DNA from 4 places in the Desulfosporosinus sp. genome. Region 2 is predicted to be linked to each of the others. Evidence: riboswitches for the same ligand, from Rfam matches in the RefSeq annotation. Region 2 holds a riboswitch; each other region holds the start of a gene.
The links. A riboswitch is a leader RNA that binds a small molecule or an ion and turns the genes downstream of it on or off. The one in region 2 is predicted to bind cobalamin.
Positions count from the first base shown of each region.

Region 1: it holds a riboswitch for cobalamin, as region 2 does, so the genes downstream of both, HGJ98_RS18075 (energy-coupling factor ABC transporter permease) here and HGJ98_RS02190 (ABC transporter ATP-binding protein) in region 2, are expected to answer to the same signal.
Region 3: it holds a riboswitch for cobalamin, as region 2 does, so the genes downstream of both, cobT (nicotinate-nucleotide--dimethylbenzimidazole phosphoribosyltransferase) here and HGJ98_RS02190 (ABC transporter ATP-binding protein) in region 2, are expected to answer to the same signal.
Region 4: it holds a riboswitch for cobalamin, as region 2 does, so the genes downstream of both, grdA (glycine/sarcosine/betaine reductase complex selenoprotein A) here and HGJ98_RS02190 (ABC transporter ATP-binding protein) in region 2, are expected to answer to the same signal.

Region 1 is NZ_JABZFS010000076.1:267,982-271,100, forward strand. Features, by position in the region: gene HGJ98_RS18070 (ribonuclease J) at 1-1,373, shown strand, start outside; cobalamin riboswitch at 1,434-1,617, shown strand; gene HGJ98_RS18075 (energy-coupling factor ABC transporter permease) at 1,951-2,733, shown strand; gene HGJ98_RS18080 (energy-coupling factor ABC transporter substrate-binding protein) at 2,730-3,026, shown strand; gene cbiQ (cobalt ECF transporter T component CbiQ) at 3,023-3,119, shown strand, end outside.
Region 2 is NZ_JABZFS010000013.1:36,853-39,971, forward strand. Features, by position in the region: gene HGJ98_RS02190 (ABC transporter ATP-binding protein) at 1-1,449, opposite strand, end outside; cobalamin riboswitch at 1,550-1,725, opposite strand; gene HGJ98_RS02195 (catalase) at 1,807-3,119, opposite strand, start outside.
Region 3 is NZ_JABZFS010000092.1:28,126-31,244, reverse strand. Features, by position in the region: gene cobU (bifunctional adenosylcobinamide kinase/adenosylcobinamide-phosphate guanylyltransferase) at 1-36, opposite strand, end outside; gene cobT (nicotinate-nucleotide--dimethylbenzimidazole phosphoribosyltransferase) at 118-1,197, opposite strand; cobalamin riboswitch at 1,306-1,489, opposite strand; gene HGJ98_RS22250 (ParM/StbA family protein) at 1,710-2,819, shown strand; gene HGJ98_RS22245 (hypothetical protein) at 2,846-3,119, shown strand, end outside.
Region 4 is NZ_JABZFS010000059.1:38,842-41,960, reverse strand. Features, by position in the region: gene grdC (glycine/sarcosine/betaine reductase complex component C subunit beta) at 1-1,087, opposite strand, end outside; gene grdA (glycine/sarcosine/betaine reductase complex selenoprotein A) at 1,084-1,554, opposite strand; cobalamin riboswitch at 1,643-1,836, opposite strand; gene HGJ98_RS12595 (4Fe-4S dicluster domain-containing protein) at 1,927-2,991, opposite strand.

The DNA.
Region 1 (3,119 bases), on a different contig from region 2:
CCTTGGGAATCATACAATCCAAGATGAAAGAAAATAACTTAAATAACATTCAATCAACGGTTGTACAACCTCGCGATGTTATTAAGCTCGGAGTTTTTCGCATTGAATTTATTCGTGTCAACCACAGTATACCTGACTCAGTATCGATAGCTATCCATTCCCCGCTAGGTACGGTCGTTGTGACGGGGGACTTTAAACTGGATCATACGCCTGTTTCTGGCGAAATCCTCGACATCCACAAGTTCTCAGAACTTGGGGACAAAGGAGTTTTGTGTTTACTATCTGATAGCACGAATGTGGAAAGAGCTGGATTTACGCCGTCAGAAAGCCATGTTGGGGAGATGATTGATGAAGCATTTCGCAATGCTAAGGATCGTGTTATTCTCGCTAGCTTTGCATCCAACGTATATCGCCTCCAACAGGCTATCACTGCTGCCGTTAATACCAACCGCAAGGTAGCGGTTGTGGGACGAAGTATGGTGAACATCGTAGGAATTGCCGAGGAACTTGGATATCTAGATATTCCAGAGGGAACCCTGATGGATATAGATGAAATCATCGGCTTGCCTGGAAATCAAGCTTGTATTTTAACAACAGGAAGCCAAGGTGAACCGATGTCCGCCTTGACCCGAATGGCCAACCATGACCATCGACATGTAGCGATTCAACCAGGGGATACGGTCATCATTTCAGCCAGCCCAATACCAGGCAATGAAAAGTCTGTGGCAAAAACCGTGGATCAGTTATTTAAGCTCGGAGCAAACGTAATCTATGAATCGGCAGAGGGAATGCACGTATCGGGCCACGCGAGCCAAGAAGAGCAAAAGTTAATGTTAAGTATGGTCCGACCGCAATATTTTATGCCAGTCCATGGGGAGTATCGCATGTTGATCAAGCATGCTCAATTAGCTGAGCAGCTTGGAATCCCAAGAGAAAATATTTTTATTACTGAAAATGGCGGAGTCGTTGAGTTTACTCGTCATGGTGCAGCTTTAGGCAACAAGGTTATGGCAGGTAAGGTCTTGATTGATGGCTTAGGGATTGGTGATGTCGGGAATATTGTTTTACGAGATCGTAAACAACTCTCCCAAGATGGCATTCTAATCGTCGTAATGACTATAAGCCGCTCAAGTGGTGGAATAGTTGCAGGACCGGATGTTGTAACACGGGGCTTTGTATATGTTCGTGAATCGGAGTCAATGTTAGATGAAGCTAAACAAAAAATTCGGCAGACTATGGCACGATGCCGAGAAAATCGGATTACGGAATGGGCTGTCTTAAAAAACCAGATTCGTGATGTTTTAAGTAAACACTTTTACGAAAAAACACGGCGCAGACCTGTGATTCTGCCAATAATTCAAGAGGTTGAATAGTTAGCAAATTGAGAAAACTCTTGCTTGACTAGGGAGAGTTTTCGTGTTAAATTTATAAAAAGTGAATAGTTCGAGCAAGTTAATTTTTCTTTCAGAAAAATTAAACAGGGAAGCCGGTGTGAATCCGGCGCGGTCCCGCCACTGTAAATGGGGAGTTTATTGCCATATCCACTGAGGAAACTTGGGAAGGAGGCATAAACGAGGAACCTAAGCCAGGAGACCTGACTGCTCGCATGCTTTAACTCACGATGGATGGGTGGCAGGGTTTATATGTTAATTCAGCCCTCCATCTCATGGAGGGCTTTAACTATTTATCGTTTACATAATGGTTTCCTGAGGGAAACCGACCTGCGGGTAGAAGTCTTGTGCAAGCGGGATCTGCTTCAAAATGCGAGTGCTACTTGAAAGTGGAAGAGACCGTATAGTTCGAGGCAACCAGTACATTGCTGTCTTTAAAGTCGAGTAATGTGAGGTTGTCTCGTTATTTTTTAATCAGATTTAACTTATTGTCTGAGGTTTACAACATCAGAGGACAAAGTGTAAGAGTTGGGTCGCTATGAAAGGAGTTGTTACATAAATGAATTCTCATAGAATAAAAGCATTTGGGTTACTATTAGTTTATGTACTGGCAATCTATATCATCTTTCCGAAGGATGCTTATGCCATGCATATTATGGAGGGCTTTTTACCCTTCAACTGGGCAGCTTTTTGGTGGGTTGCTATGATCCCTTTTGTTATTGCTGGAGTACGATCAATCAAAAGGACCATTGCGCTCTATCCTAATCTAAAGATGTTACTTGGCCTGGCTGGGGCGTTTGCCTTTGTGCTATCCGCCTTAAAGATTCCTTCAGTAACCGGTAGTTCTTCTCATCCGACTGGAGTCGGCCTGGGTTCTATCTTGTTTGGTCCTACAGCTATGACCGTATTAGGGATGATTGTGTTAACGTTTCAAGCTCTTTTGCTGGCTCATGGTGGGATAACAACCCTTGGCGCAAATACGTTTTCTATGGGGGTGGTTGGTCCTTTCGTTGCTTACGGTACTTATAGAGGCCTAAAGAAATTGGGAGCTCCCCAATGGCTTTCAATTTTTACTGCTGCTACTTTAGGAAATGTAATGACCTATGTTACAACCTCTATTCAATTAGGTTTAGCTTTCCCAGCTACGGGCGGGGTACTGGCATCAATACTTAAATTCTTGGGTGTTTTTGCCTTCACTCAGCTTCCTTTAGCTATCAGCGAAGGTTTGCTTACTGTCATGGTATTTAATATTCTCAATACCTATAGTCAAAAAGAGTTGCAGGTTTTAACTGCCTTTACAGGAAAGGCTATATCTACCGTAAAAGGGGGAATAAAAGCATGAAACCGTTGACTAAAAATATGATACTTTTATTTTTCGTTGTTCTACTGGCTTTTGCGCCGCTTTATATTGCGCGTGGTGCTGAATTTAGTGGTGCTGATACTCAAGCATCAGAGATGATCAGCACCCTCAACTCTAATTACTCGCCTTGGTTTGAGTCATTCTGGGAACCCCCAAGCGGAGAGGTTGAATCTTTTTTGTTTGCATTACAGGCTGCTCTCGGAAGTGGGTTTGTCTTTTATTATATTGGGTTTAAAAAAGGTAAAAATAGTATGGGCAAGAGGGATCAAACGTGATAGCTATCGATTCTTACGCATATAATAATCAGTTAAAAACAGTTCACCCCTCGGAAAAAAGTCTATTTGCAATAATGACCATGGTCATTTGTA
Region 2 (3,119 bases):
GAGATATTCCTCGAGATCTCTTGTCAAAATATCTAGTTGAAGACGGTGATTATTCATGGCCACTATCCTGTTAGAGTATTCTTTTGCCATGGTCAGATCGTGAGTGATGAGTAGAATGGTTTTGCCACTTTTCGATAAATGAAAGAGTTTATCCATAATCATGTACCCTTGGGTTTCGTCAAGGCCTGAAGTCGGTTCGTCGGCGATAATGAATTCCGGATCACTGACGAGTATGGAGGCTAATGCTAAAAGCTGGCGCTGGCCGCGGCTTAAGCGATGAGGATGGAGCTTTTTATAGTCCAGCAGCCCCACAAATTTCAGGCACTCATCAATCTTTTGTTCTATTACTTCATTTTGTTCCCCCCTTAGCTTGAGTGAAAATCCAACTTCTTCTTCGACGGTACTTGCGAAAATTTGATAATCAGGGTTTTGAAACAGAAAGCCCGCCCGGAAACGGATCTCTGCCAGCTTTTCCTTATTCAGAGTCTGGTCAAACACTCTTATTTCACCTTTAGACGGCTTTAAGAGACCGATAAGCAGCTTAGCTAACGTTGATTTTCCCGAACCGTTTAATCCTATGATTGCTAAAAAGTCACCCTTTACTATTTCTAAATTAATATCTTCACAACCGGACAAATGGTCTTTGTACGTATAGGTGACATCAGTGACTTTAGCAATCAGTTCGTTGGACTTACCCTGAACCGTATGTAAGGATTTCAACCTTTCTTTTCGACTCTCGATTTGCTCCTTGTAATATGCCTCCGGCGAATACTGTTTAACGATTTCGCCTCCCTGAATATAAAAGACCCTGTTGGCATAGTTGAGGACTTCTTCAATTCGATCCATGACCAAAATAATGGTAAGGTTTTGAGTTTTATTCAACTGACCCAACCGCTTATAAAGCTCATCACGGCCCAGGGGATCAAGTTCAGCGGTGGGCTGGTCAAGAACTAAAATAGGAGCATTAAGGGCTAAAACACCCGCTAAAACGACTCGTTGGGCTTGCCCCCCTGAAAGAGAAGTAGTCTCCCTGTTTTCATACCCTGATAGACCCACAAATTCCAAGGTGTTTTTAACCCTCTGATCAATTTGTTCTATGGGAATTTCCAGATTGCCAAGGCCGAAAGCAACATCTTCGTAGACATCCAAACCAATAATTTGATTTTGGGGTTCTTGCATCATGTATCCAACATAGTCGGACATTCTATTGAGGTGCATATCCTTAATATCTTGCCCCATGATTGTGACTTTTCCGGTTAATTCTGCTTTATGGTAGTGAGGAATTGCGCCTGTAATGGAATGCAGCAAAACTGATTTACCAGAGGCTACACCACCTGTAATGACGATGAAATCTCCCCGATTTATTTCGAAATCAATGTTTTTAAGTGCGGGTTTATCTTCATTCGGAAAGACGAGTTTTTCGATGTTAACCTTCGCAATTGTCTCCATAGCAACTCCTAAATCAATGATTTTAGAAAACCTGGTGGTCTCAAAGCGGTAAAAGAACAAAAAAGTTCTAGCTTTAATAAGCTAGAACTTTACCTTTGTCCTTTTGCAATATTTCATAGGCAGGTTTCCTGACTTGTAGACTAGAATGTACGCCTTCCCAGTTTCCCAGTGGCAAATGTACATTTTTCAAACATCTACTTACAGTGGTGGGTCCGTCCAGGATTAGAACCTGGTTCCCTATTATCCCTAGCGGGCACCTATTAAATAATATATTTAATTGACTTCATGATAGAATAATTTAGATATTTTGTCAACAGGAGTTTATGAAAATTAACCCAGTTGTATTGAAAGTGCTAATCAAGCAGGAACCACTTCTTTCTTATTTTGACGGTACCAATGACGATGCTGGGAAATGGCCTTCATGAATTCTTTACTAAAAACACTCATATCTTCTGCATTACAAATAGTAACTACGCCCAGTTCTGTCACCAGCTGTGCCTGTGTGGCTGCACCAGCCATTGCCACTTCCTTTATAGCAGAAGCCCTTAGCAGGTTTACACCTTCATTAGCGGCTCCAATTGCTTTAGCGTGTTTAAAGGCTTCATTGACAAAGTGCAGTGAATCACCCTGTATCACTAAACTATCCACTGATTGTTGCCCTCCGGCTATATATACAGCATCATACTTGATAGAGCCAGTCGTCACATAGTTCTTTCCAACTTCTAATTGCAGTCCATCCGAGCTTGTAAGTATTCCTAAATTTTTACTTATGATTTCACACTGAATACCGTTGGCCTTCAGTGTCTGCATAACTTGAGTCAGCTCTGGATAATTAAATCCATTCTCCGCAAGTATGGCAACCTTACGGGTACGAGCATTCCTAATGGTATTCTCTTGGCTCACTGCCGGTGAAGATGCGGTCACTCCCGATCCGCTGGGAGTATTAGGCGGCTGTGCGCCTACACCTAAAGCAATCGCATTGGCTAATTGGGAGTTCACATTATTAAACATATCTACGACTCTCTGTTTGATATTCCTATCCATAACACTTCCAACTTCGAAGTGGAAAGCTTCAATGATATGCTCCTTTTCTGCAGCAGACATACTATTCCAAAAAAGAGTTGCTTGACTATAGTTATCCTTAAAACTTTCGCTGCGCTCTCGAACTTTATTCCCTTCGACTTTTTCCGTGTAATGGGCATAACCTCCCTCAGTCTCTGAGGCTGGCTTCGGGTAATTCCTATTAAGAGAATTGGGCGAGTAACTTGTCACTCCCCGGTCTATAGTCATACGATGAGAGCCATCTCGCTGATTATTATGTATAGGCGCAATAGTATGGTTAATAGGTATTTCGTGGAAGTTGGGACCGCCTAAACGAAGAAGTTGAGTATCCAGATAAGAGAAAAGACGTCCTTGTAATAAGGGATCATTGCTAAAATCTATTCCCGGAACTACATGACCCGGATGAAAAGCAACTTGCTCTGTCTCCGCAAAAAAATTATCCACGTTACGATTTAAGGTCATTTTTCCAATCAGTTTTACAGGTGTAATTTCCTCAGGCCAGATCTTCGTTGGATCCAGAATATCAAATGGGAAATTAAATTCTTCCTCTTCATTAAGCAACTGTACACCCAATTCATACTCAGGGAATTCGCCTGAGTCGATTGCAT
Region 3 (3,119 bases), on a different contig from region 2:
ACGGGCACCACCAGTAATAAGTGTGAATTGTGACATAACGTTCTTCGACTCTCCTTGTGTAGTGAGTGAAATCGTTTCAACTAAAGGTAAAGGATGGCGTTGAACGAGCTCACTAAGTTATTCGGATTTTTCACTGACACCAGCATCAGCGAAAGTGGCCATTTCCTCAAGAATGTGCAGAGCGGATTCAACAATGTAAAAGGTTATGGCTGCTCCGGTTCCTTCGCCAAGTCGCATATCCAAGTTAAGTATAGGATCAAGACCTAAACCTGCTAGGGCATTGCGATGACCAATTTCGACGGAGCCATGAGAGGGAATCATATAGGCCACGCTTTTTGGGGCAAGTTTCGCTGCGATGAGTGCGCCGGCAGTTGAGATAAACCCATCAATCACAAAGGGAACATGACTGGCAGCAGCTTGGAGGATTGAACCGGCGATTGCTGCGATTTCGAGGCCTCCTACCTTGGCTAGAACATCTAGGGCGTCCGTCTTATCCGGCTGATTAACTTCAATGGCTTTTTCAATGGCACGGCGTTTTCTGATGACTCCTGCGTCATCAATTCCCGTTCCGCGTCCTACCACATCTTCAATAGCAGAATCTGTCAAGATAGAGACAATTGCAGAACTAGGAGTAGTATTACCGATACCAAGTTCACCTGTGGCAAAGAGGTTATATCCTTCGCGGATCTTTTCTTCAGCGACCTCCGCACCAACCAGTAGAGCTTCTAACGCTTCACGACGGGTCATAGCAGGGCCTTTAGTCATGTTCTTAGTTCCGTTGGCCACACGTTTGTGATTAATGTTTCCTTCTATGGGGAAGGCAATACCAACATCCGTTAAAAAAACCTCGGCCTTTGCTTGACGAGAAAGGACATTGATAGCGGCGCCGCCATTCATGATATTATACGCCATCTGAGGAGTTACTTCCTGGGGAAAGGCACTTACCCCTTCTTCGACGACCCCATGATCTCCTGCCATTAATAGGACGGCTTTCTTTTCAATTTTTGGCTTTGAGGTTCGTTGGATCCCGCCGAGCTGCTTAGCAAGATGTTCTAATTGACCTAAGCTTCCTTGAGGTTTAGTGAGAGAATCTAAGCGTACTTGGATCTGGGACATGGCTTCTTCGTCAAGATCTAAGATGTTTGAAGTAAGGTTTTGTAATTGAGCATAGAGTTGTTCTTCTGTTAAGTTTTTCATAGTGGTTCCTCCTCTTATAATAGCTTAATTTTAAAAATAAAAATCCCGACCACAAAAAAATCTGTGGTCGGGACTTTACCGTCATCACCGAATGCTCTCCAAACAGAGGAAAGACTTAACATCTTAGGCAGGTCTCCTGGCTATCGATTCATTGCATAAATCGTCACCTTCCCAGCACTAAGCCAGTGGTCACGAAGCTCCTCGAATACAGTGGTGGGTCCGCGTCGGTTTAGCTGCTGCTACCGAACTTCCCTATTCTCCCCAAAGGGGCACCTAAAATGAAGATATTTATTTGCTTTAGAATAACACAAGTTTTTTCGAATCTCAAGGAGTATTTGTGAGAATGTTAAGAGAATAGTTATTGTAATCGTTACAAGACATTTTTACAAGCGTGTTTCCTTCGTATATAATGGTAGCTATTAGTAGTATTCTATCCAATTTCTTCGAAGTTTAAGGTTTGATACTGAATGAGGTATAAGTTAATTTATGAGCTATGAATAGGGGGAACATGTGTGTTTGAGGGCGATATACTCGTAGCTGGAGCAGATCCAGGGTTTGGTGCAATAAAACTTGATACGGGAGATAAGAAGGTATTATTTCCAGCGGTAATTTGTAAGGGGAATGAACGGATTTTTTCAACCCTTGGCAATACTCTAATTCATAAAGGATCTGACATAGAAACTCAGATTGCATCTCTAGACGTATTGGTCAAAAATAACTCTACCGGCGTAGAGAAGCATTATTTTATGGGCAGCTTAGCTGAGAGCTTAAATCCAAATGAAGCTCATTATTGCTGGGATGAGGATAAATCCTCAGATGAAGAGGCTACAGCTTTACTGGTGGTTGCCTTAGCTCTCGCTCAACAAACGCCTAAAACTAATGTGTATCTTGGCACGGGTGTTCCAGTTAAGTATTTTGCCAGTTTGAAGGACAAGTATGAAGCAGAGTTAAAGGGATCTTTTTCAGTATCCTTTCGTTCCGGTCCCATGGAAGGAATGACTCGCCAGCTTAATATCCTACGTTCTCGAGTTCTTCCGCAAAGTTATGGTGTCTTTATTAAAGAAACCCTCAATGAATATGGAATTCCAACAAGCCCTAAGTTGTTTGGTGGGTATGTGGTGGTCATAGACCCGGGCTTCCGAACGACAGATATTGCGACGTTTTATGATGGTGTTATGCTTGATCCACCTAACTCCTTTAGTATCGAAAAAGGGTTAAAATGGGCGTATATCGGCGTGGCCGAAAAGCTGAAAGAATTGACAAGTAATCACGCCAATCCAATTGAAACAGATGATAAAGAACTAGATAAGATTTTTAGAGTTAATGGCGGGCTATATCCATGGAATAATGGTACCATTAACCTTAATCCAATTATGCAAAGTATGCTTACCCAACTAGGGACAGACATCACTCGTGAAGTAAAAAAGGCCCTAAAACCAATGCTTGGTAAGTTGCATACAGTGCTTGTTGCCGGAAAAGTCGGAGAAATGGTTTATGAGCACATTCAGATGGAAAACAAGATATTGATCGATGATCCACAGTTCGGAAATGCTATAGGATTTCGAATCATGGCTTCAACTCTGGTCAATAACATTACCAATAAGCCGAACACTTCAGCATGATAAGCGCTCAGCCTTTATTTATTCCGTTGTATTTTGATGAAACCGAGGCGGATCTTTGGCTGGCATTACAACGGGTTGAGCCGGAGAAAAGGAGTGCTTTGATTAAAGAGACTTTAAGACAGGCACTATTGGAAACTAATCCGGAAGAAGGTCTAAGGCTACCTCAGGATAAAGTGTCGGAGGTTAGTCCAGAGATCCAGGATGCCTGTAATTATCTTCAAAGTGAAACACAAGTTGAAGAAGTCCTTGAAACCATTGATACAGAGACAGAAACCTTTTCCTTAGACGATTTATTTACTC
Region 4 (3,119 bases), on a different contig from region 2:
GATCCATATCTACAATTCTATATCCACCCTTTGTTAAAGGTTCAGCGATAAGAGAATGATAAACCTGTTGAGGCGAGTCACCGCAGCCAACGTTCATTCTACCAATCAGATCAGTACGTATGATAGGATTTATCCCATCATCTTTACTGATATGAAATGCAAATGCTCCCAGTATGTCTTCCAAGACGGGCATATTGTGTTCAAGGTGAATCTCCGCATTGAGCCCCAGTTTTGCGCTGCACCCTCCAGCTACTACAATTACATTTGTAAAGATACCCGACTGAACTAATGCTGCAGCTTGCATCAAGGCATGCACTGGAGCAGCACAAAATGCACGCGTATCGGCTCCACTAGCATTGGAACAGGAACAGGCTTCGGCGATAGACTTGGCAAAACTTCCGCCTCCCTTCTGTCGATTGTCTCCACAGGCTTCTTCGGAAGCTTCGATAATATAGTCTACATCCTGTGGCTTAAGCCCGGTCTTCGAAAGGAGAAGTTGAAGAGCTGCTACAGCGGAAGCCTTTGCCGTCAGGTTTTCCAATACCCTGGATGCAGTTAGAGTAGAATCCGACACGGTGGCCTTCCGGACACACCCGATAATTTGTCCTCCAAAGATCAGCGGCAGGGCTTCACGTGTTTCAATCATTTTATGAACTTCTTCATTAGAGAACGAATCATTCTGAGCCGTTTTTATTCCTTTAAGCATACATAAAGCAGGATGATAACGTAGTTTTTGTAAGATGGACTGCTTGAATCCTGCTTCCAGGCACACGAGTCCGTAAACATCAACCGCATTTAGCACGCCTAGAAACTCGTCCTCGGGAAAAATTTCACCTAACTTCCCTTGGCGCTTTCCTTCGGACAAAGCATTATTATACCAGGGTCGGGGAATATTTAATAAATCCTCAGGTAAAAGATTTCCGATAAACGCTTGATTCGGTGGATAACGGACTACACTATCAAAGCTTCGTAATTGATCCTTGATCGAATGACTTAGCTGTGAACCCTTTAAGGTTGCTTGCTGAAGAAGAAGTCCCGGTGTCTGAATTAACGTATAGCTCGTCCCTTTGATGACTGGATACTTCATTCGCTCACTTCCCATGGAAAAAATCGTTTACGTACGATTGAGACCTCTTCAATAATTCTTGAAATATCAAGGATCATTTCCATCATTTCCATATGTCGTAAATAGACTTGATGATCAATGAGTTCTTTGAGTTCGACGATATGATAAGCTTTAAGCCCTAACTGGGCTGTTGGAATCGGATCAATAAACATAAGGTTACCGCCTGCCACCGATTCAGCTGCGATGACTGCCATTTCAGGATCCGCACTGCCGAGTACAGCAATAAGTTCCTCACAGCCGTATTTCTGAGCAAGTTCTTGTATTTGAACCTGATTTTCTTGATCCATTGCTCCAGCCGATGTTCAAACGTAACAATGTGTCATCGCATAAATAACTTCCCCGCCAGCGCTAATGACACATTCCTCTAAAGATTGAGCCGGAATCCCATCCCTGTCGCCAATAACGACAACTTTTTTTCCTTTTAACATAAAACATTACTCCTTTAAACTTAGTGCGTTGGTAAAATTAAAATAGTCCTATGATCAAATTAGATTTGATCATAGGACTTTACCTTCATCCCCGACACAATAATAAGGCAGGTCTCCTGGCTAACGGGTCATTGCTAAATCACAAGGCCTTCCCAGCTTATGCCAGTGGCACTTAATAGCTCGCCGATTACAGTGGTGGGTCCGCTCCGTTTATAGCCTAAATAAGACTATTTTCGGATTCCCTATTCTCCCCTTATGGGCACCTTACTAAAATTATATTTGGATAAAGTTTATAATAATCTGAATAGGTTTTCAATAGGTTTTTGGAAATTATATTCCCGCAGGCAGCTGTCTTCCCGAAACTGTGTAATATCACGATTTTCCAGCTGTGAAACGCCCACCATTTTCATAAGCGTTCTTGCTATTAAAATTACTTGTCGCACAAGCTATACACATTGCAGGCTCTAAGTCATCAAACACTTGCTTGCCACACCAAGAACAAAACCGTCGTTTTCCTTGGTGCAAAAGAACTTTACCTGCTAGTAATCGATAAGATAAGGACTTTATCTCCATACTTAAAGCTTTAGAGCGGCATATACTGATACACCTTTGACAGCGAGCGCATTTTATTGGTTCATAAATCAATGTCAACTGTTCCTTAGTTTCTTTTTTCGTTAAAGCTCCTTGCGGACATATCCCTTCACATTCACCGCAATTTGTACAACTTTCGCTTACAGTTAATGCCGGTATTGGGAGTACCTCAGTCCCGGATTTTTGGGACTTCCAGGTTTCTCCCAAGAACTGCCGTGTCTTCGGAATAAGATACCTTTCGTTGGAAGTGATACCCGGTAACATTGCTTCCAATTTCTCACGACCGATGTCTCGCCATCCCTTTTTCTCGATCTGGTCTTGTACTGACATCGTATCCCTCATGGCCGATTCACAGTTCCCATCATCAGATGCAACTCTAATCCTTATTGGTGGATGATCTTTCCATGTATTATGAACTTCTTTAAAAATCTGCACACTCGTTTCACAAGCTTTTTTATCCGCACAATTTGCGCACACTCCGGTGTATATTATTAATTCCTTCTCCCGAGCATACAACATGAGACTCAGCCATAAATCCCTGTCGAAGATCCCTAGACAAGGAATTTCATGGCCCGCTGGGATTGCTTGTGGGCAATTTAAAACAACATTCTCTGAACGTTTAATATACTCGTACAGCTTATCGGAGTTGCGATAAAAAAATCCGCCGCTAGGACAAACAGCTATGCATATCCCACATTCTGTACAGCGTTTAGCATCAAGTTCACGGTATACGGAAATGGCATGATGAGGACAGGAGTCGATACATAACCGACAAAGATTTACAAATGCTTTTTTGGTATTGAGACAACAATCGTGATTATATACAATTTGACAATTATAAATCATTAAGACACCTCTTTTGTGCAAACCCTTATATTTTCCCAACTCAAGGTCTGTTCAGGAGCGTCGACGTCGAAGTGAAACTACATCAAGTCTACTGTGATAAAAAACAAAAGCACAGGCTGATTACTTGG